Regions from separate parts of the Streptomyces stoeckheimensis genome, predicted to be linked through region 2. Evidence: riboswitches for the same ligand, from Rfam matches in the RefSeq annotation. Region 2 holds a riboswitch; each other region holds the start of a gene.

Region 1 (7,652 bases), 1.9 Mb from region 2:
GCGTCCAGTACTTCGTCCAGATTCCCCGCGTCGATGCCGCCGATGGCGAACCACGGCCGGTCCTGGGCGAGGGAGGCCGCGTGCCGGACGAGGCCGAGGCCGGGGGCGAACCGGCCGGGCTTGGTGGGGGTGGGCCAGCAGGGGCCGGTGCAGAAGTAGTCCACGCCGGCCTCGGCGACGGCCGCGTCGACCTCCGCCTCGGAGTGGCAGGAGCGGCCGATCAGGACCCCTTGGCCCAGGATGGCGCGGGCGGCGGGCACCGGGATGTCGCCCTGACCGAGGTGCAGCACGTCCGAGCCGATGGCGTGCGCGACGTCGGCCCGGTCGTTGACGGCGAGCAGCTTGCCGTGGCGGCGGGCCGCTTCGGCGAAGACCTGGAGGTGCTCCAGCTCCTCGCCCGCCTCCATGCCCTTGTCGCGGAGCTGGACGATGTCCACCCCGCCGGCGAGGACGGCGTCCAGGAACTCGGGGAGGTCGCCCTGCCGCTTGCGGGCGTCCGTGCACAGGTAGAGCCGGGCATCGGACAGCTGGGCGGCGATGGCGGACATGGGTACCCCCGGGTCGTATGTCGTACGTACGTACGCGGTGTGCGGGCCCAGGCCGGGGTCCGCACACCGCGCTTGTGCTTGCTCTTGCTTCTTGCTCTTGCTTCTTGGTGCGGAGTCAGGCTCAGATGGCGAGCGCCTGAGCGCGGCGCTTCACCTCCGTGCCGCGATTCTCGCTCAGCGCCTGCACGGGGGTGCCGGGCAGGGTCTCGTCGGCGGTGAAGAGCCACTCCAGGATCTCCGCGTCGGTGAAGCGGTCGTCACGGAGCACGGTCAGCAGACCGACCAGGCCCTTGACGATCTTGTCTCCGTCGATGAAGGCGGCGGGGACCTGGAGGGAGCGGTTCTCGCCGCGGCGCACCGCGAGCAGCTGACCCTCCTTGACCAGCTGGCGAACCTTGGTCACTTCGATGTCGAGCATCTCCGCGATGTCGGGGAGGTACAGCCAGGCGGGAACAAGGGCATCGATCTTTGCGTCAATCTCGGTCACGAGCACAAGCCTGCCATCTCGGACTGCCCGCCGGTACCCGAGCGACCCCGTCCGGGGCGCGCGGGCCCCGCCGAACGGGGCCGAAGACGGGTCCGAGCGGGCCCCGAGCCCCCGGAACCAGCCCCCCGCGGCCCGGGCCGCCCCCGACCCGAGACCCCCGTCCGGAGTCCTGGGCCCGGGGGCCCGGACACAACCCCGGAAGGGGTCCGGGCGCAGCCCGGGGGCCAGGGCGCAGCCCGGAACGGGTCCGGGCGCAGCCCGGGGAACGGGGCTCAGCCCGGAACGGGTCCGGGCGCAGCCCGGGGAACGGGGCTCAGCCCGGAACGGGTCCGGGCGCAGCCCGGGGAACGGGGCTCAGCCCGGAACGGGTCCGGGCGCAGCCCGGGGAACGGGCGAAGGGCGGGTAGGGGACTTCCACCCGCGGGGGCCCGGCTCAGGCGGCCCGGAACCGGCCCGGGCGCGGGCCCGAGCCGGACGGCGCCCGGGGCAGGCCGGCCCCGTCCCCGGCCCGCGCCCCCGCCGGGTCAGGCGGCCGTCGACTTCAGCGCGGTCCCCGGGTCCGCGACCTTCGCCGGGTCCACGGGGGTCCCCGACTCGATGAGCCGGCGCCCCTGGGCCAGGTCCCGCGGGCGACCCACCGCGAGGACCGCGACCAGCCGCCCCTCCCGCAGCCAGCACACCGACCAGGTGTCCGCCCCCGGGTCACCGCGCCACAGCATCGCGTCCGCGTCCCCGTGATGGCCCGCGTACTGCACGAAGCGGCCGAACTGCTCCGACCAGAAGTACGGGACCGGGTCGTAGACCTGCTCCCCGGAGCCCCCGGCCACGATGTCCGCCGCCACCACCCGCGGCCCCTGGAGCGCGTTGTCCCAGTGGTGCACCAGCAGCCGGGACCCGTAGCGGCCCGACGGGAACGAGGCGCAGTCCCCCACGGCGTACACCTCGGGCACCGAGGTCCGCAGCCGCTCGTCGGCGGTGACCGCTCCGTCCGGGCCGAGCTCCACGCCGGACCCGGCCAGCCATCCGGTGGCCGGCCGGGCGCCGATGCCCACCACCACCGCCCCGGCCGGCAGCGCCCGCCCGTCGGCGAGCAGGACCCGGCCCGGCTCCACGGAAGCCACCCGCGCGCCGGTCAGCAGCTCGGCGCCCGCCTCGGCATACCACCGCCCCATCGGCTCGGCCACCTCCGCGGGCAGCGCGCCCGCCAGCACCCGGTCGGCCGCCTCGACCACCGTCACGGCGCAGCCCGCCTCGCGGGCGGCCGTGGCGAATTCCGCGCCGATCCAGCCGGCCCCGACCACGACCACCGCCGAGCCGGCTGCCAGGACGGGCCGCAGCCGGGCCGCGTCGTCCAGGGTGCGCAGCAGGTGCACCCCGGGGACGCCGTCCGCGCCGGGCAGGGTCAGCGGGAGGGCGCCGGTCGCCAGCACGAGGACCTCGTACGGGACCGGTCCGGCCTCGGTGTCCACCTCGCGGTCGGCGGGCCGCAGCCCGGTGACCTCGACCCCCAGCCGGAGCTCGATGCCGAGCTCCTCGAAGTCGACGTCGAAGGCCGAGTCCTCCGCCTTGCCGAGGAGCACCGCCTTGGACAGCGGGGGCCGGTCGTAGGGCTGGTGGGGTTCGGCCCCCAGCAGGATGACGGGGCCGGTCCAGCCCTGTTCCCGGAGGGCGACCGCGGTCTGGACCCCGGCCATCCCGGCGCCGACGATCACCACGCCGCGCCGAGTGTCTTCCGCCTGCTGCGTCTGCTGTTGCGTCTGCTCGCTCACGCGGCCCAGCCTAATCAACTGACGGTCCGTCAGGAATAGCGGATGGCGACCCTCCCGGGATCCGGGCGGAAGCCGGGCTGCCGGCCGGGCCGACACCGCCGCCGGGGAGGCAGCCTTACCGGCCGTCGGCCTCGGCGTTACTCTGGCACCGAACCTATCGCGGGAGTCCGGGCGCACCGGGCTGAGAGGGAGGCTGGCCGGCCTCCGACCGTACGAACCTGATCCGGGTCATGCCGGCGAAGGGAGGGGCTGGACGCCCATGCATTCATTCAGGAACGGCCGGAGTCCCGGCTACGACGTCCTCGTCATCGGGGGCGGCATCATCGGCCTGGTCACCGCCTGGCGGGCGGCCCGGCGCGGGCTGCGCACCGCGCTGGCCGATCCGGCCCCCGGCGGCGGCGCCGCCCAGGTCGCGGCCGGCATGCTGGCCGCCGTCACCGAGCTGCACTACGGCGAGGAGACCCTGCTCGGGCTCAACCTCGCCTCCGCGGCCCGCTACCCCGAGTTCGCCGCCGAGCTCGCCGAAGCCAGCGGCGGCATGGACATCGGCTACCGCGCCTGCGGCACCCTCGCCGTCGCCCTCGACGCCGACGACCGGCTGCACCTGCGCGAACTGCACGCCCTCCAGCGCCGCTGCGGCCTGGAGTCCGACTGGCTGACCGGCCGCGAGTGCCGCCGCCTGGAACCGATGCTGGCTCCGGGCGTACGCGGCGGCCTGCGCGTGGACGGCGACCACCAGGTCGATCCCCGCCGCCTCGCGGCCGCCCTGCTGGCCGCCTGCGAACGGGCCGGGGTCGCCCTGCACCGCGCCGGGGCGGCGCGCCTGCTGACCGCCGCCGACCGTGCCTGCGGCGCCGTCCTCGACGACGCCGACGCCACGGAGCTGCGCGCCGACCAGGTGGTGCTGGCGGCGGGCTCGCTCAGCGGCCGGCTGGACGGCGTACCGCCCGAGGCCGTGGCACCCGTACGGCCGGTGAAGGGTCAGGTGCTGCGCCTCGCGGTGCCCCCCTCGTACGCCCCGTTCCTGTCCCGCACCGTACGGGCCGTCGTGCGCGGCAGCCACGTCTACCTGGTCCCCCGCGAGAACGGCGAACTCGTCGTCGGCGCCACCAGCGAGGAACTCGGCTGGGACACCACCGTCACCGCGGGCGGGGTCTACGAACTCCTGCGCGACGCCCACGAACTGGTGCCCGGGATCACCGAACTCCCCCTGGTGGAGACCCGGGCCGGGCTGCGGCCCGGATCGCCGGACAACGCCCCCCTCCTCGGCCCGACCGAACTCCCCGGCCTGCACCTGGCCACCGGCCACTACCGCAACGGCGTCCTGCTCACCCCTCTCACGGGGGACGTGATGGCGGACCTGCTGACCACCGGCGAACTGCCGGAAATCGCCCGCCCCTTCACCCCACGCCGCTTCGCCCTCGCGGCCACCCCCACCCCCACCCCCACCCCCACGTCCACCCTCACGCGACAGGAGTCGTTCGCATGACCATTTCCGTCAACGGCGAGCCGCGCGAGATCGCGGACGGGACCATGCTCGCCACGGTGGTCGCCACCCTCACCGAAGCCACCAAGGGGGTCGCGGCCGCCCTCAACGAGACCGTGGTGCCGCGCGGCCAGTGGCCGTACACCTCCGTGACCGACGGCGACCGCGTCGAAGTCCTCACCGCAGTCCAGGGAGGCTGAGCACATGGCGGACGACCTCTTCACCCTCGCCGGCCGGACCTTCTCCTCCCGCCTGATCATGGGCACCGGCGGGGCGCCGAGCCTGGACATCCTGGAACGGGCGCTGGTCGCGTCCGGCACGGAACTCACCACGGTCGCGATGCGGCGCCTCGACCCGACGGTGCAGGGCTCGGTCCTGTCCGTCCTGAACCGCCTCGGCATCGCGGTCCTCCCCAACACCGCGGGCTGCTTCACGGCGGGCGAAGCCGTCCTGACGGCGCGCCTCGCCCGGGAGGCCCTCGGCACGGACTGGATCAAACTGGAGGTCGTCGCGGACGAACGCACCCTCCTCCCGGACGGCGTCGAACTGCTCGACGCGGCCGAAACCCTGGTCGACGAGGGCTTCACGGTCCTCCCGTACACGAACGACGACCCCGTCCTCGCCCGCAAACTGGAGGACGTGGGCTGCGCGGCGATCATGCCGCTCGGCTCCCCCATCGGCTCCGGCATGGGCATCCGCAACCCGCACAACTTCGAGCTGATCACCGAGCGGGCCGGGGTCCCGGTCATCCTCGACGCGGGCGCCGGAACGGCCTCGGACGTGGCCCTGGCCATGGAACTGGGCTGCGCGGCGGTCATGCTGGCCTCGGCGGTGACCCGGGCGCAGCTCCCCGTCCTGATGGCCGCGGCCATGCGCGACGCGGTCACGGCGGGCCGCCTGGCCCACCGAGCGGGCCGCATCCCCCAACGCCGCTTCGCAGAAGCCTCCTCCCCCGCAGAAGGCCGAGCCACCCTGGACCCGGAACGCCCGGCGTTCTGAGCGGGCGGCGATACGGGTTCCCGCGCGTGCGGGGCTTGGCGGCGTACGGGGCCGCGCCCGTGCGGGGCCCTCGTACCGCCCACGTCACAGCTGGGCTGCAACCCCCCGCCGCCCGGGACGGGAGCTCGACCGGCCCTCGTAGAATCTCCGGGTGGACACGACCCTGGATGACCCCCTCGTCGGGCAGACGCTCGACGGCCGCTACCGCGTGGACGCCCGTATCGCGGCCGGCGGCATGGCCACGGTCTACCGGGCCGTCGACACCCGGCTGGACCGGGTCCTCGCGCTGAAGGTGATGCACCCGGCCCTCGCCGCCGACCCCGGCTTCGTCGACCGGTTCATCCGGGAGGCGAAGTCCGTGGCCCGCCTGGCGCACCCCAACGTCGTGGCCGTCTTCGACCAGGGGACGCACGGCCCGTACACGTACCTCGCCATGGAGTACGTGTCCGGCTGCACCCTGCGCGACGTGCTCCGCGAGCGCGGCGCGCTCCAGCCCCGTGCGGCCCTCGACATCCTCGAACCGGTGCTCGCCGCCCTCGGCGCCGCGCACCGCGCCGGCTTCGTACACCGGGACATGAAGCCCGAAAACGTGCTGATCGGCGACGACGGCCGGGTCAAGGTGGCCGACTTCGGGCTGGTCCGGTCCGTGGACTCCGTCACGAACACCACCGGGTCCGTCCTCGGCACCGTCTCCTACCTCGCCCCCGAGCAGATCGAGAACGGCGTCACGGACACCCGCGTGGACGTCTACGCCTGCGGCGTCGTGTTCTACGAGATGCTCACCGGCTCCAAGCCGCACACCGGCACCAACCCGGCCCAGGTGCTCTACCAGCACCTCAACGAGGACGTCCCGCCGCCGTCGGCCGCCGTCCCCGGGCTGCCCGTCGCGCTCGACGAGCTCGTCGCCCAGGCCACCGCGCGCCACCCCGATCTGCGTCCCTACGACGCGGCCGCTCTCCTCGGGCTGGCCATAGGGGCCCGTGCCCAGCTCTCCGACTCCGAGCTGGACGCCGTACCTCCGCAGGCCCGGGCCTCGGAGCGGACCGCCGCCGAGGACCGCACCAGCGTGATCCCCCGCCCGGTGACCACGCAGGCCTCGCACGCCTCGCATGCCGCGCACACCACACACGCTTCGCACGCCGAGCCGGTGTCCCACACCTCCCGGCTCGCGGCTCCGCCCCTGCCCCCGGCGCCCGCGCCGGCCGCCTCCCGGATCCGGCGGCCCGGCGTACTGCTCGTCGTACTCGGCGTCCTGCTCTTCCTCGGCCTCGGCACGGGGGTCTGGTACATCAGCTCCGGCCAGTTCACGAAGGTCCCCAACCTGCTCGGCAAGACCGAGGCGGAGGCCAAGTCCCAGCTGTCGGCGGCCGGACTCGGAGTGAAGCGGGTCGACCGGAAGTTCAGCGCCGCCTTCGACAAGGGGACCGTGATGAACACCGACCCCGCCGGCGGCAAGCGCATCCGCGGCAACGGCGCGGTGACGCTCACCATCTCGCGCGGACCCGAGGTCGTCGTCGTACCCGACCTCAAGGGCAAGCCCCTGGAGGCCGCGAAGGCCGAGCTGACCTCGGTCGGCCTGACGCCGGGGGCCGTCACGCAAGCCTTCAGCCAGGACGTCGCGCAGGGCTCGGTCATCAGCACGGACCCGACGGGCGGCCAGAAGCGGTCCCTCGACACCCTGGTCACGATGGTGGTCAGCAAGGGCCGCCCGGTGCCGGTCCCGCGCGTCACGGGGACCTCCCTCGACCAGGCCCGTTCCACCTTGGAGGGCCTCGGCCTGAAGGTGGAGACGGCCCCGGAGGAGGTCAACTCCCCCTCCCCCGCCGGTACGGTCGCCAACCAGTCGATCGGCGCCGGCAGCCAGGCCGCCGCGGGTGACACCGTCACCCTCACCGTGTCCAAGGGGCCCCGCCAGATCCCGGTCCCGGACGTCACCGGCCAGGAGGCCGACGCGGCCCGCAAGACCCTGGAGGGGCTGGGCTTCAAGGTCAAGGTCGACAAGCCCTTCCTCTCCTTCAGCAACACCGTCGATTCCCAGTCGGTCCCCGCGGGCCAGAACGCCGCCGAGGGCAGCACCATCACCATCAGGACCAAGGGGCTGTAACAGCACGCCATGAACAACAATTCAACGGGCCGCAATCCAGTCGGCGGGCACGTGCCCGTCGCGGGCGGGCTGGCCTCGGTCGGGCTGTCGTACGCCCGCGAGATGGGTGCCGAGGCCGTCCAGGTCTTCGTCGCCAATCCGCGCGGCTGGGCCACCCCGGTCGGCAATCCCGCCCAGGACGAGCTGTTCCGCGAGGCCTGCGCGACCGAGGGGATCCCGGCCTACGTCCACGCGCCGTACCTGATCAACTTCGGCTCGC
Region 2 (7,652 bases):
CGGTCAGGGGGCCGGGGATGATCTGAACCCAGGGGTGCTGATCACCCACCGCCGCCGTCCCGCAATCCAGGGACGGCGTGGGGTTGTCGACGTCGCAGAAGGTCTCCCAGACCTGCCCGGTGATGGTCGAGATCTCGATGTTCGCCCCGTTGGCGTGCTCGTCCACGGCGATTCCGCACGCGACCCCGGACGGGTAGTTCGGGTTGCGCGCGGGGTTGGTCAGGTTGTGCCAGTCGAAGTTCGTGTTGGGGTTCCCGAGACCACGGATTCCGACGTACGCGACCCCATTGATCATCACCGCCTTGATCTCTCGGGAGGCGGTGGGCTTGTAGTTGGCGATGGCGTTGCATGCCGAGGCAGGACCGGTCGCACCCGTGGTACCGGTCGCACCCGTAGCGCCCGTGGCACCGGTCGCACCTGTGGCACCCGTCGGGCCGGTCGGACCTGTCAGGCCGGTCGCTCCCGTGGCACCGGTCGCACCATCAGCACCCGTCGGGCCGGTCGGGCCCGTCAGGCCAGTCGCACCCGTCGCACCGGTCGCACCATCAGCACCCGTCGGGCCGGTCGGGCCCGTCAGGCCAGTCGCACCCGTCGCACCGGTCGCACCGTCAGCACCCGTCGCACCGTCTGCACCCGTCGGACCCGTCAGGCCAGTCGCACCCGTCGCACCGTCAGCGCCCGTGGCACCGGTCGCACCATCGGCACCCGTCGCACCATCGGCACCGGTCGGGCCAGTCGGACCGGTCGGGCCCGTCGCGCCATCGGCACCTGCCGTGCCGGTCGCGCCCGTGGCCCCGTCGGCACCGGTGGCGCCCGTCGCGCCGCTGGCTCCCGTCGCGCCCGTCGCACCCGTCGCTCCGCTGGGACCTGCCGGCCCCGTTGGCCCCGTCGGGCCGGCCGACGGGCAGCCGTGGTCGTGGTCGCGCCCTTCGTCGTCGCCCCAGCCGCCGTGCCCGTCGTCGTCCCCGCCGTCCCGGCTCCAGTCCTGTGGCGGTCCGTCGTGCGGCTCGCAGTCCTCGCCTCCTCCGCCGCCGCCCGACGGGGTCGTGGCTCTCACGGCCGTGACCGTCGGCTTGACCGCCGCGACAACGGGGTTGGCCATGCCCACGAGTACGAGGGAAAGCGAGGCCAGGGCACCTCCCGCGATCCAGGCACGATTGCGGGGGACAGGACCAAGACGGAGCTTGGTCTGGTGCTCACGACTCATCTGCAGCGCTCCTTCGGAACGGAATGCGAGCCGGAACGGAGAGCGCCCCGGCTGCGAGTTCAAACGTCCTTGGGGCTTACGGACGGAGCCGCCGGGATCTTGAGACGGCCGGGATGTCTATCAGCAGAACGGCTTATCAGACGCCCCCGAACGGATGCGCCGCCGCCCACCGGCTGGTAGCGCCACCGGCGTGCCGCCGCCCCATCGGCACCCGTACTCCCTAACGTCGCCCGCGATCCGTCCGACGAGAGGGTGCTGCGGTGAGGTCGACCATCTGTCTGAACATGATCGTCAAGAACGAGGCGCCGACGATCCGGAAGTGCCTGGAGTCGGTGCGCCCACTGATCGACACCTGGGTGATCGTGGACACGGGCTCCACCGACGGCACCCAGGACGTCATCCGGGACTGCTTCGCCGACCTGCCCGGCACGCTCCACGACCGACCGTGGAAGGGTTTCGACGGCAGCCGCACCGAGGCGATCGAACTCGCGCGCTCCAGCGCGGACTACCTGCTGTTCATCGACGGCGACGACGAGATGCAGATCCAGCCCGGGTTCCGCATGCCGGACCTGACCCTCGACGCGTACCAGGTGGCACTGCACGACGGTCCCATCGTCCACTGGCGGCCGGCGCTGGTCTCCACCCGGCTGCCCTGGCGCTACGTGGGCGTACTCCACGAGTACATCGACTGCGGCACCGAGTACGGCCGCGACGTGATCGAGGGGTTCAACATCCTCTCCGTCGGCGGTGGGGCCCGCCTCCGGGAAGAGGGCCAGCGGGCGAAGTATCTGCGCGATGCGGAAGTCCTCACCGAAGGCCTCGCGAAGGAACCCGGCAACACGCGTTACGCGTTCTACCTGGCCCAGAGCTGGCGCGACGCGGGGGAGCCGGAGAAGTCCCTCGACGCCTACGACCACCGGGTGGCCATGGGCGGCTGGGCCGAGGAGACCTACTGCGCACAGCTCTACGCCGCACGGCTCGCGGTCACCCTCGAAAGGCCGTCGGCCGAGGTGATGGACCGCTACCTGCGGGCACACGAGAGCCGACCCTCACGCGCCGAGGCCCTCGGCGACCTCGCCCGGCTCTGTCGCCTCGAAAGCCGCTGGCCCCTCGCCTACTTGTTCGCCCGGCAGGCAGTACGGATGCCGCCCCCGGACGACATCCTCTTCGTCGAGTTCTCCTGGCACGACTGGCGCGCACTCGACGAACTCGCGGTGGCCGCGTACTGGACCGGGGAGTACCAGGAGTCCTTGGACTGCTGCGAACTCCTGCTCCAGGGCGGCAAACTTCCCGACGACCAGCAGGACCGGGTCCTCGCGAACCTCGAGTTCGCACGGCGCAAGCTGGGCGTGGGCTCCCGGGCCTTCGCCTGACCGTCCGCCCACGTCAGGTCCCAACGGCGGCCCGCGACTCCCCCCTCGGTGTCGCGGGCCGTCCGTATGTGCCGGTGGCGGGAGGTCAGTCCGCCAGCGGCAGGTACACGCGGTTGCCCGCGGCAGCGAACTCGGCGGACTTCTCCGCCATGCCCGCCTCGATCTCCTCGGCGCCCAGGTCGCCACCGTGCTGGCGGCGGATGTCCTGGGAGATCTTCATCGAGCAGAACTTCGGACCGCACATGGAGCAGAAGTGCGCGGTCTTGGCCGGCTCGGCCGGGAGGGTCTCGTCGTGGAACTCACGGGCCGTGTCCGGGTCGAGGGCCAAGTTGAACTGGTCCTCCCAGCGGAACTCGAACCGCGCGTCCGACAGGGCGTCGTCCCATTCCTGGGCGCCCGGGTGGCCCTTGGCCAGGTCCGCCGCGTGGGCCGCGATCTTGTACGTGATGACACCGGTCTTCACGTCGTCGCGGTTCGGCAGGCCCAGGTGCTCCTTGGGCGTGACGTAGCAGAGCATCGCAGTGCCCCACCAGGCGATCATCGCGGCGCCGATGCCCGAGGTGATGTGGTCGTACGCGGGCGCGACGTCGGTGGTCAGCGGGCCGAGCGTGTAGAACGGCGCCTCCTCGCAGATCTCCTGCTGAAGGTCGATGTTCTCCTTGATCTTGTGCATCGGGACGTGCCCGGGGCCCTCGATCATCGTCTGCACATTGTGGCGCTTGGCGATCGTGTTCAGCTCGCCCAGCGTCTTCAGCTCCGCGAACTGCGCCGCGTCGTTGGCGTCCGCGATGGAGCCGGGGCGCAGGCCGTCACCCAGGGAGTACGTGACGTCGTACGCCGCGAGGATCTCGCAGAGCTCCTCGAAGTTCGTGTAGAGGAAGTTCTCCTTGTGGTGCGCCAGGCACCAGGCGGCCATGATCGAGCCGCCGCGCGAGACGATGCCGGTCTTGCGGCGCGCGGTCAGCGGCACGTACGACAGCAGCACGCCGGCGTGGACCGTCATGTAGTCGACGCCCTGCTCGGCCTGCTCGATGACCGTGTCCTTGTAGATCTCCCAGGTCAGGTCCTCGGCGCGGCCGTCGACCTTCTCCAGCGCCTGGTACAGCGGCACGGTGCCGATCGGCACGGGAGAGTTGCGCAGCACCCACTCGCGGGTGGTGTGGATGTTGCGGCCGGTCGAGAGGTCCATGACCGTGTCGGCGCCCCACTTGGTCGCCCAGGTCATCTTGTCCACCTCCTCCTCGATCGAGGAGGTGACCGCGGAGTTGCCGATGTTGGCGTTGACCTTCACCAGGAACCGCTTGCCGATGATCATCGGCTCGATCTCGGGGTGGTTCACGTTGACCGGCATGACCGCGCGACCTGCGGCGATCTCCTCGCGGACGACCTCGGGGGAGACGTTCTCGCGGATCGCGACGTACTCCATCTCCGGGGTGATCTCGCCCCGGCGGGCGTACGCGAGCTGCGTGACCGCGGCGCCGCCACGGCCGCGGCGGGGCTGGCGCGGACGGCCCGGGAAGACCGCGTCGAGGTTCTTGAGGCCACCGCGGGGCGAGGTGTGCTTGATGCCGTCGTCCTCGGGGCGCACGGGGCGGCCCGCGTACTCCTCGGTGTCGCCGCGGCTGATGATCCAGTTCTCGCGCAGCGGCGGCAGGCCCCGGCGAACGTCGGTCTCGATCTGCGGGTCGGTGTACGGGCCGGACGTGTCGTAGAGCGTCACGTCCTTGCCGTTGGTGAGGTGGACCTGGCGGACCGGCACCCGGATGTCGGGGCGGGAGCCCGCCACGTACCCCTTGTGCCAGCCCGGCTGGCGCTCGGTCTGGCCGTCGGCGTCCTGGCTGACGGCAGGCGTGCGTGCGTCCTGAATGGTCATGAGACCTAATCTCCCTACGCCGGCATTACCCGGTAACAGGTTCGGCGGTCGACGCAGCCTCCTCCCGTACGCATATTCGAATGCGAACGGTGATCAGCGCCCTCTCAGCCCGGTGCTCCGAGCTCCCGCGTTGTGCAAAGTAGCCCCCACGCTAGCGTCATGTGTGGCGTGCTGAACAGTGGGCCCCCTCATCTGTTGCGATGATCAGTCAGTGACGTCCTCGCCGCAGCCCCCCACCGAACCCACGGATCCCGCTGGTCACGCCGGCCACGCAGGCCACGCGCACGCGGAACCCGGTCACTCGCCCGCCCCCTCTGCCGGACACTCCCACGGCCATGCGCACAGCCATGGCCCGGCGGCCCCCGTCTCGAAGCACCTGCGCAAGGTGATCGCGGCCGTGCTGATCCCCTTCGCCACCGCCGTCGTGATCGGCATGGTGGTGCTCTGGCCCGGTGGTGCGCCGGGCCACGAGCGCACCGGGGTCGGCTTCGACCGGCAGACCCAGCAGGGCTCGGTCGTCGCGCTGCAGAACGTCGACTGCAAATCCGTGAACGCCTCGCAGGTGCCGCCCACCGGCGACACCTCCACCCCGGAGGGGCGCGAGGCCCTGGCCGCGCAGAACGGCGAGTGCAAGAAGGCCACGATCAAGGTCGGCAGCGGGCCCGACAAGGGCCGCGAGTTCGTCGAGATCGTCCAGCCGGGCGCACCACGACAGTTGACGGACGGCCAGGGCGTGGTGGTCGCCTACGCCCCGGACGCGCCCCGGGATCTCCAGTACTCCGTGATCGACGTGAACCGCAAGCTGCCGATGGCCCTGCTCGCCGGCATCTTCGCCCTCTCGGTGGTCATCGTCGGGCGGATGCGCGGGCTGTTCGCGCTCATCGCCCTCGTCGTCAGCTTCGCCGTGCTGACCCTCTTCATCCTCCCGGCGATCCTGCAGGGGTCGAATCCGCTGGTCGTGGCGGTGGTCGGAGCCAGCGCGATCATGCTGATCGCGCTCTACATGTGCCACGGGCTGACGGCCCGCACCTCGGTGGCGGTCCTCGGCACCATCATCTCGCTGCTGCTGATCGGCCTGCTGGGCTCGCTGTTCATCGACTGGGCGTTCCTCAGCGGCAACACGGACGACAACACCGGGCTGATCCACGGGCTTTACCCGAACATCGACATGAGCGGTTTGCTGCTTGCGGGTGTCATCATCGGATCGCTCGGCGTACTCGACGACGTGACCGTCACTCAGACCTCGGCGGTCTGGGAACTCCACCAGGCCGACCCGTCGATGGGCCCGCGCGGGCTCTACCGGGCGGGCATCCGCATCGGGCGGGACCACATCGCCTCGGTGGTCAACACGCTGGTACTGGCGTACGCGGGCGCGGCGTTGCCCCTGCTCCTGCTGTTCTCGATCGCGAACAGCAGCATGGGGTCGGTGGCCAACAGCGAGCTGGTCGCGGAGGAGATCGTACGAACCCTCGTGGGCTCGATCGGACTGGTCGCCTCGGTACCCGTGACGACGGCTCTGGCCGCACTGGTGGTGTCCGCGGACCGCGCGGAATCCCCGGCGGCCACAGCGGCCTCGGGGCCGCTCCGCGGCGGCCGGGGCCGGCGACGCAAGCGCTGAAAGGCGGACCGGCGCGCGCGACGGGTCAGTTTCGCGCAGGCGGCCGGTCGTGAGGAACGGCAAGGCGGAGCACTCAGCGTGTCGGCACGCTGAGCCGTGGTGCGGTGATGCGGTGGTGCGGTGATGCTTGCCGGCGCACCCTGGTCACGAGGTGTCCGGCCGGGCTCGCGTCAGCCCGCGTTCTGCTCGTTCTGCTGCGACTCCGCGAGGATCTTGTCGAGCGCCTCGTCGAGGTTCTCCTCGAAGTCCCCGAGGTTGCGCTCCTGGCCGAGCGGAACGATCCGGTCGGTACGGTCGAGGAACGCCACGAGTGGCGCCGCGCTGGCGCGGAAGAGAGCCCGGTCTGCACCTACTTGCAGCCGGATGTGGACGTCGGACAGTTCCTCCGGATCGGTCGGGGCGATGTGGACATCGCCGTCACCGCACGGCTTGTTGATGCCGTCGAGAAGGAGCTCCCGGCCGAACGCCCAGGTCACGGGCGCATCTCCGGGAAGGTGGAAGGTCAGGCGGACTGCGTAGGGGTCACGAGCGTCGTACCGGAGTTCCACCGGGATCCGGAACGAGAGCTCCTCGGAAACGAGGAAACTCATCATGACCTCTGCCTGTACCGACTCGCGCATTGCCTACCCCGCTGTAGTGGAAGTGGCCAGGAATGATCCCCCAAGGCCCTCTTGACAAGAGTGGTGGAAGCGCTTGCAGATCACAAGGAGTGAGTTTTCAGATACTGATAGAGAACGAGAGGGTGCTCAACAGCGCGCCTACTTCACTCCGTAGCCGATCGACCGCATACAGCAATCGACTTTCTTGGTGCAGAGGAAGAGAAATCGCCATCGTCGCGGCGGTGTCGCCGGCCGTGATGGGGATGGCCGCGCACACCGTGCCCAGGGCGTATTCCTGCCGCTCGGTCACCGGCTGCATCCGCTCCATGGAGCTGATCCGCTGCTCCAGAGCCCGTACGTCCCGCACGGTGTAGGCGGTGATGGCCTCGACCGGATGACGGTCGTAGTAGTCCTTGCGCGCCTTCTCGTCGAGCTGGCCGAGCAGGCACTGCCCGATGGCGTGCGCGTGGCCGGTCTCGCGGAAATCTGCCCACTCTTCGCAGGCCGGGTTCGCCGGGGTGTCCGAGACGCCCACGACCTCGATTTCACCCTCGCGGTAGACGGCGAAGTAGACGGGGGCCCCGACCGCGTCGCGGAAGTGCGCGAGGGAGTCGAGGATCATGCTGCGACGTTTCTGCTGAAGCCCGCCACCGGCCAGTCGGCCAGCGGCGTCCCCCAGGACGAAGACTCCGCTCTCCCGGCGCAGATAGCCCTCGTGCGTCAGGGTGCGCAGCAGGTGGTACGCGGTGGGAAGCGGGAGCCCGGCCTCGCGCGCCAGTTGTTTCGCCGGGGCTCCCTCACTATGGGAACCCACCGCTTCGAGCAGCCTCAGTGCCCGCTGCACCGAACCGATCAGAGTCGGCACACCGGCATTGTGAACCGAAGACAAAGCTCACCCCCAGGCGTGGCGGCGAGCCTTGGGGGGGCCCGCCCTGCGGGGGCCGCCCCCGCGTGTGCCGTGACTCCTGGGGGTCGTGCTCGG
Region 3 (7,652 bases), 1.9 Mb from region 2:
ACCGGGTCCGGGCCGAGCCCGGGGAACGGGCGAAGGGCGGGTAGGTGACTTACCCCGCGCAGCGGCGAAGGTCGCTGCAGGGACTTGCCCCGCGCAGCGGCGAAGGTCGCTGCGGGGATTTGCCCCGCGCAGCGGCCCCCTACTCCCCCGGCAGCACGACCACCTCGGCCGGGGCGAAGCCCACCGAGACCCGGTCCCCGACCGCCGGCGCCCCCTCCAGCCCACACTCGGCCTCCAGCACGGGCCCGACCTCGGGCCGCAGCAGCAGCGCGACGTGCGTCCCCCGGAAGGTCCGCGACACCACCTCGCACCCCAGCCCCACGGCCGACAGCACGACCCCGGCGGGCCGGATCAGCACCTGGTGCTCCCCCGCCGGCGACCCGGCCGGAACCGGGACCTTCCCCCACGGAGTCGCCGCCACCCCGGCGGAAAGCTCCGCCGGGACCACGTTCTCGAAGCCCAGGAACCGCGCCACGAACTCCGACGCCGGCCGCTGCCACACCTCCAGCGGGGTCCCCGCCTGCGCGATCCGCCCGTCCCGCATGACGACCACCCGGTCGGCCAGCGCGAACGCCTCGCCCTGGTCGTGCGTGACGGCCAGCACGGTCGTGCCCAGCCGCGAGAACAGCCCCTGGAGCTCCACCACGAGCCGCTCCCGCAGCCCGCGGTCCAGCTGCCCGAGCGGCTCGTCCAGCATCAGCAGCCGCGGCGAAGGAGCGAGCGCCCGCGCCAGCGCGACCCGCTGCTGCTCGCCGCCGGACAGCGAGGCCACCGCCCGGCCCTGCGCCCCGGGGAGCCCGACCAGCTCCAGGAGTTCGGTGACCCGGGCCTCGGAGGACCGCTTCGAGGCACCCCGCATCCGCAGGCCGAAGGCGACGTTCCCGCCCACGTCCCGGTGCGGGAACAGCTGGTGGTCCTGGAACATCAGGCCCACCCCCCGCCGGTGTACGGGAACCGCGGCCTGGTCGGCGCCGCCCAGCAGCACCCTCCCGTCGGCGACGGGCTGGAGCCCGGCCACCACTCGGAGCAGGGTGGACTTGCCGCTTCCGCTCGGCCCGAGCACGCACACGATCTCGTGCTCGGCGACCGCCAGGTCCACACCGTCCAGGGCGGACGCGACCGCACGCTCGCCGAAGCGGACCGACACCCCTTCCAGTTGAAGCAGGGTCATCAGAATTCTCCGGAGGTCTTGTCGGGTCGCAGTCGCTCCAGCGCCAGCAGGGACACCGCGCACACCAGCATCAGGATCGTGCTCAGGGCCATCGCCTGCCCGTAGTTCATCTCCCCGGCCCGCCCCAGCAGCCGCGCCACGGCGACCGGCAGCGTCGGATGGTCGGGCCGCGCGATGAAGACGGTGGCCCCGAACTCCCCGAGGGACACGGCGAAGGCGAAGCCCGCCGCGATCAGCAGGGCCCGCCGCACCATCGGCAGGTCCACCTCCCGCCAGGCCCGCAGCGGTGAGGCGCCGAGCACGGCGGCGGCCTCCCGCAGCCGTCCGTCCACCGCGCGCAGGACCGGCAGCATGGTCCGTACGACGAAGGGAACGCCCACCAGCGCCTGCGCCAGCGGCACCAGGATCCACGAGGTCCGCAGGTCCAGCGGCGGCTTGTCGAGGGTGATGAGGAAGCCGAAGCCGACGGTCACGGCCGACACCCCCAGCGGGAGCATCAGCAGCGCGTCGAAGCCCCGTACGAAACGGCCCGCGCGGCGGGTCAGTGCCGCGGCGGCGAGCCCGCCGACGACCAGCGCGATGGCGGTGGCGGCGAGCGCGTACTGCAGGGAGTTCCAGATCGCCTCCAGCGGCGGCACCAGGAAGGTTCCGCCACCGGCGCCGACTTCCTGGAGCGCCCGGTAGAAGCCGAACCCGTACCCGCCGGGGGCGTCGAGGGAACGTTCCACGAGCACGGCGAGCGGCGCCACGATCAGCAGTGCCACGGTCAGCAGCACCCCGCCGAGCAGGGTGCGCTGGGCCCAGCCGCGCGGCCGGTGCGTGGTCCGCCCCGGGTCGACCAGCCGCAGTGCGGTCTCCCGCTTGCGCACGGTCCAGGCGTGCACGCCGAGGATCGCTCCGATGGCCGCGAACTGCACCATCGTCAGCACGGCGGCAGTCGGCAGGTCCAGGAGCTGCGCGGTCTGCCGGTAGACCTCCACCTCCAGGGTGGAGTACGCGGGCCCGCCCAGGATCTGCACGACACCGAAGGAGGAGAACGTGAACAGGAACACCATCAGCGAGGCGGCCGCGACGGCCGGCCCCAGCGCGGGCAGCGTCACGCGCCGCCAGGCGGCGAACCGCCCGGCGCCCAGCACCCGGGCGGCCTCCTCCTGGCGCGGGTCCAGCTGCGCCCACAGCCCGCCCACCGTGCGGATGACCACGGCGTAGTTGAAGAAGACGTGCGCGAGCAGGATCGCCCAGACGGTCGTGTCGAGGCGGATCCCCCACACCTCGTCCAACAGACCGTTGCGTCCTACGAGCGCCAGGAACGCGGTGCCGACCACGACGGTCGGCAGCACGAACGGCACCGTCACGAGCGCCCGCAGTAGCTGTTTGCCGGGGAACTCGAAGCGGGCGAAGACGTACGCGCCGGGGAGCGCGATCAGGAGCGTGAGCGCCGTGGACGCGAGCGCCTGCCAGGTGGTGAACCAGAGCACGTCGCCGATGTCGGGCCGGGCCAGCACCTCGCCGATCCGGCCGAACTGCCAGCCGGCGTCCGACTTGAGCCCGCGCCCCACGATCGCGGCCACGGGGTACGCGAAGAACAGCCCGAAGAAGACGAGCGGCACGGCCATCAGACCGAGCCTGACGGCCGTGGCCCGCCCGCTCTCCTTCGCAGCCTCGCTCACTCGTCCTACTTCACGACGAGGGTGGACCAGGTCTTGATCCACTGGTCACGGTTCTTGGCGATGGCCTCCGGGGCGACCGTCTCGGGCTTCTCGATGACCACGCCGTGCTTGGTGAACAGCTCCGGCAGCACCGCGTCCTTGGTCACCGGGTTCACGAACATCTGGAGCGGCATGTCTTCCTGGAACTTCTTGGAGATCAGGAAGTCCAGGAGCGCCTTGCCGCCCTCCTCGTTCTTCGCGCCCTTGAGCAGACCCGCGAACTCGGTCTGGCGGAAGCACGTGCCCGTCGCGACGCCCGTCGGGGCCTCGGCCGGCTGCGGCTCGCCGTAGAGGACCTCGACCGGCGGGCTGGAGGCGTAGGAGACGACCAGCGGGCGGTCGCCCTTGGCCTTCTTGCCGCCGGCCGAGCCGGAGAAGCGCTCGTTGTAGGCCTGCTCCCAGCCGTCGACGACCTCGACGCCGTTGGCCTTGAGCTTGCTCCAGTAGTCCTTCCAGCCCTCGTTCCCGTACTTGCCGACGGAGGCGAGGAGGAAGCCGAGGCCGGGCGAGGAGGTCGCGGCGTTCTCGGTGACCAGCAGGTTCTTGTACTCCGGCTTGATCAGGTCGTCCAGCGTCTGCGGCGGGGCGAGCTTCTTGTCGGCGAAGTAGGCCTTGTCGTAGTTCACGCAGATGTCGCCGGAGTCCACGGGGGTGACCCGGTGCTCCTTGTCGAGCACGAACTCGGGCTTCACGTCGGCCAGCCCCTTGGCCTCGTACGGCGTGAAGATGCCCTGGTCGAGGGCCCGGGAGAGGAGCGTGTTGTCCACGCCGAAGAAGACGTCGCCGCGCGGAGAGCCCTTGGTGAGGATCTCCTGGTTCAGTGCCGCGCCCGCGTCTCCGGACTTCAGGACCTTGACGGTGTAGCCGCTCTGCTGCTCGAACTCCTTGAGGACCGTGTCGGTCACGTTGAAGGAGTCGTGCGAGACGAGGGTGATCGTCTTGGACTTCGGGGCGTCGCTCGCCCCGGCGGACTTGTCCTTGGCGTCGCCGCCGCAGGCGCTGAGCGTGGTGACGCCGAGCGCGGCCGCGAGCGCGACGCCCGCCATCTTCTTGGTGGTGCTCATTGGTGCATTCCTCCTGGGATGTCCAGGAGAAGACGCGGCCCTGCCCGGCGCTCTGTGGAGCGGACGCCGGGCAGGGCGCAACAGCTTGAGTGATGACCGAACTTCCTACCCCGAATGACCGGGGCGAGGTTCAGAGGGTCTGCGGTGACGGATACCGCACTCTCAGCGCTGTGGCGCTCCCCTGTCGGAATATGAAATTGGTTTCGGCCACAGTACCCCGCGGCCGAAAGCAAACCTTAACTGGCGGAAATCAGCGCTCCGAGGCGGCGAGCTGACCGCACGCGCCGTCGATCTCCTGACCGCGGGTGTCGCGGACGGTCACCGGCACGCCGTGGCGGGCGATGGCCTCCACGAACGCCTTCTCGTCCTCGGGCCGCGAGGCGGTCCACTTCGAACCCGGCGTCGGGTTCAGCGGGATCAGGTTGACGTGCACGCGCTTGCCCTTGAGCAGCCTGCCGAGCAGGTCGCCGCGCCAGGCCTGGTCGTTGATGTCGCGGATCAGGGCGTACTCGATGGAGATCCGGCGGCCGGACTTCTCCGCGTACTCCCAGGCCGCGTCGAGCACCTCGCGGACGTTCCAGCGGGTGTTCACGGGGACCAGGGTGTCGCGCAGCTCGTCGTCCGGCGCGTGCAGGGAGACGGCCAGGCGGCACTTGAAGCCCTCGTCGGCGAAGCGGTGCATCGCCGGGACCAGGCCCACGGTGGAGACGGTGATCCCGCGCTGGGACAGGCCCAGGCCGTCGGGCTCCGGGTCGGTGAGGCGGCGGATGGCGCCGACGACGCGGTTGTAGTTGGCGAGCGGCTCGCCCATGCCCATGAAGACGATGTTCGACAGCCGGGCGGGCCCGCCGGGGACCTCGCCGTCGCGCAGGGCGCGCATGCCGTCGACGATCTGGTGCACGATCTCGGCCGTCGACAGGTTGCGGTCGAGACCGGCCTGGCCGGTGGCGCAGAACGGGCAGTTCATGCCGCAGCCGGCCTGCGAGGAGATGCACATGGTGACCCGGTCCGGGTAGCGCATCAGCACGGACTCGACGAGCGTGCCGTCGTGCAGCTTCCACAGGGTCTTGCGGGTGGTGTCGTCATCGCACGAGATGTGGCGGATGACGTTCATCAGGTCCGGCAGCAGCTCCTGCTGGAGCTTCTCGCGGGACGCCGCGGGGATGTCGGTCCACTCGGCCGGGTCGTGCGCGTACCGGGCGAAGTAGTGCTGGGAGAGCTGCTTGGCCCGGAAGGGCTTCTCACCGATCGCGGCGACCGCCTCCCGGCGCTCCTCGGGGGTGAGGTCGGCGAGGTGCCGGGGCGGCTTCTTCGCTCCACGAGGGGCGACGAAAGTGAGCTCTCCCGGGACTGGGCGGGCCATGGCAGGTACTCCTTGTAAGACGAAAGGCGCGCCGCAGAAGCAGCGCGCCTTCCAAGAGTAACCGCCCCGCCTGGACGGGCGTCTTTTCGCAGGTCAGCCGGTGCCGACGAACAGCGCCAGCAGCAGCCAGACCACCGGGGCCGTCGGAAGCAGGGAGTCCAGCCGGTCCATGATGCCGCCGTGGCCCGGCAGCAGGGTGCCCATGTCCTTGATCCCGAGATCCCGCTTGATCATGGATTCCCCGAGGTCGCCGAGCGTGGCGCTGACCGCGACGGCGAGGCCGAGCACCAGGCCCTGCCACCAGACGCCCCCGTCGATCAGGAACTCCATGCACAGCGCGCCGGCCGCCATCGCGAAGGCCACCGCTCCGAAGAGCCCCTCGCGGGTCTTTCCGGGGCTGATGCGCGGGGCGAGCTTGGTCTTGCCGAAGCGCCAGCCGACCGCGTAGGCCCCGGTGTCGCTGACCACCGTCAGGAGCAGGAAGGTGATCACCCGCTGCGGCCCGTCGTCGGCGGTGAGCAGCATCGCGACGAAGGTGGCCAGGAACGGCACGTAGAACGCCGCGAAGGCACCCGCCGTGACGTCCTTGAGGTAGTCCTCGGGCGGCTCGGTCATCCTCCAGACGAGGACGGCCAGCACCGTCAGCGCCATGGCCACCCAGGCACCCTCGGCACCGCGGACGTATCCGGCGATGACCATGGCCGCGCCGCCGATGGCGAGCGGGACCAGCGGGGCCTTGATGCCCTTCTTCTCCTGGAGCCGGGAGGTGAGCTCCCACAGGCCGACGACGACCGCCACGACGACGACGCCGACGAAGACGGCCTTGACGATGAGCAGCGAGGCGAAGATCACCGCGCCGAGGCCCACTCCGACCCCTATGGCGGCACGCAGGTCCCGCCCGGCCCGCTTCTTCTGAGGCGGGGGCGAGGCGTCCTGCGGTGCCGGCGAAGGCGGGGGGCTGGGCATGGGCTCCTGCGGCGGCGTCTCGGCGCGGAAGAGGGAGCCGCCGTCAGCGGCGGCCCCCCGATCGCGTGCTTCCCGGTCGTCGAAGTCACGGCCGGCGGCATCGGGCACGATGGGCATGGGCCGAGTGTGCGGGCCCACCAGCGCATCGTAGGCGGGACCCGCCGGAACCGGCTCCGGCTGCCAGGAAGTGTCGTTCATCAGACTTCGAGGAGCTCGGCTTCCTTGTGCTTCAGGAGCTCGTCCACCTGCGCGACGTACTTCGCGGTGGTGTCGTCGAGCTCCTTCTCGGCGCGGCGCACCTCGTCCTCGCCGGCTTCCTTGTCCTTGACCAGCTTGTCGAGGGCGTCCTTCGCCTTGCGGCGAATGGCGCGGATCGACACCTTGGAGTCCTCGGCCTTGGTGCGCGCGACCTTGATGTACTCCTTGCGGCGGTCCTGCGTCAGCTCGGGGAAGGTCACCCGGATGATGCTGCCGTCGTTGCTGGGGTTGACGCCCAGGTCGGAGTCGCGGATGGCCGTCTCGATGTTGCGCAGGGCGCTCTTGTCGAACGGGGTCACGATCGCCATGCGCGGCTCGGGGACCGAGAAGGAGGCGAGCTGGTTGATGGGCGTGATGGCGCCGTAGTACTCCGCCACGATCTTGTTGAACATCGCCGGGTGCGCACGACCGGTGCGAATCGCGGCGAAGTCTTCCTTGGCGACGACGACGGCCTTTTCCATCTTCTCCTCGGCCTCGAGGAGGATCTCTTCGGTCACCACGTGCTCCTGCATGTCAGAAATGGATGGTTCAGGCGGACGGGGCCTGCTCAGGCCCGGGTGCCCTGGTCGCTCACGAGCGTGCCGATCTTCTCACCCTTGACGGCTCGCGCGATATTGCCCTCGGCGAGCAGCTCGAAGACCAGGATCGGCAGCTTGTTGTCGCGGCACAGCGTGATGGCGGTGGCATCGGCGACCTTGAGGTCGCGCGACAGCACCTCGCTGTACTCCAGCGCGTCGAACTTCACCGCGTCCGGGTTCTTCTTGGGGTCGGAGTCGTAGACCCCGTCGACGCCGTTCTTGCCCATGAGAAGGGCTTCCGCGTCGATTTCCAGGGCTCGCTGGGCGGCCGTGGTGTCGGTGGAGAAGTAGGGCATGCCCATGCCGGCGCCGAAGATGACGACGCGGCCCTTCTCCAGGTGCCGAACGGCACGGAGCGGGATGTACGGCTCGGCGACCTGGCCCATGGTGATGGCCGTCTGGACGCGGGAGTCGATGCCTTCCTTCTCCAGGAAGTCCTGGAGGGCAAGGCAGTTCATGACCGTACCGAGCATGCCCATGTAGTCGGACCGGGCCCGGTCCATGCCGCGCTGCTGGAGTTCGGCGCCGCGGAAGAAGTTGCCG

The links. Region 2 has a riboswitch for thiamine pyrophosphate ahead of thiC (phosphomethylpyrimidine synthase ThiC). Riboswitches for the same ligand answer to the same signal wherever they lie in the genome.
Region 1: it holds a riboswitch for thiamine pyrophosphate, as region 2 does, so the genes downstream of both, thiO (glycine oxidase ThiO) here and thiC (phosphomethylpyrimidine synthase ThiC) in region 2, are expected to answer to the same signal.
Region 3: it holds a riboswitch for thiamine pyrophosphate, as region 2 does, so the genes downstream of both, ACE1OC_RS11995 (thiamine ABC transporter substrate-binding protein) here and thiC (phosphomethylpyrimidine synthase ThiC) in region 2, are expected to answer to the same signal.

What each region holds. Positions count from the first base shown of each region.
Region 1 covers NZ_CP169550.1:6,498,528-6,506,179, reverse strand. Annotated here, with positions in the region: gene thiE (thiamine phosphate synthase) at 1-548, opposite strand, end outside; gene ACE1OC_RS29450 (Rv2175c family DNA-binding protein) at 670-1,035, opposite strand; gene ACE1OC_RS29445 (NAD(P)/FAD-dependent oxidoreductase) at 1,560-2,804, opposite strand; TPP riboswitch at 2,954-3,066, shown strand; gene thiO (glycine oxidase ThiO) at 3,064-4,293, shown strand; gene thiS (sulfur carrier protein ThiS) at 4,290-4,490, shown strand; gene ACE1OC_RS29430 (thiazole synthase) at 4,495-5,289, shown strand; gene pknB (Stk1 family PASTA domain-containing Ser/Thr kinase) at 5,441-7,393, shown strand; gene ACE1OC_RS29420 (deoxyribonuclease IV) at 7,403-7,652, shown strand, end outside.
Region 2 covers NZ_CP169550.1:4,594,975-4,602,626, reverse strand. Annotated here, with positions in the region: gene ACE1OC_RS20875 (hypothetical protein) at 1-295, opposite strand, end outside; gene ACE1OC_RS20870 (tetratricopeptide repeat-containing glycosyltransferase) at 1,468-2,580, shown strand; gene thiC (phosphomethylpyrimidine synthase ThiC) at 2,666-4,453, opposite strand; TPP riboswitch at 4,448-4,592, opposite strand; gene ACE1OC_RS20860 (YibE/F family protein) at 4,665-6,071, shown strand; gene ACE1OC_RS20855 (SsgA family sporulation/cell division regulator) at 6,242-6,691, opposite strand; gene ACE1OC_RS20850 (IclR family transcriptional regulator) at 6,789-7,526, opposite strand.
Region 3 covers NZ_CP169550.1:2,680,645-2,688,296, forward strand. Annotated here, with positions in the region: gene ACE1OC_RS11985 (ABC transporter ATP-binding protein) at 140-1,171, opposite strand; gene ACE1OC_RS11990 (ABC transporter permease) at 1,171-2,787, opposite strand; gene ACE1OC_RS11995 (thiamine ABC transporter substrate-binding protein) at 2,847-3,944, opposite strand; TPP riboswitch at 4,029-4,137, opposite strand; gene rlmN (23S rRNA (adenine(2503)-C(2))-methyltransferase RlmN) at 4,195-5,307, opposite strand; gene ACE1OC_RS12005 (phosphatidate cytidylyltransferase) at 5,401-6,471, opposite strand; gene frr (ribosome recycling factor) at 6,471-7,028, opposite strand; gene pyrH (UMP kinase) at 7,079-7,652, opposite strand, start outside.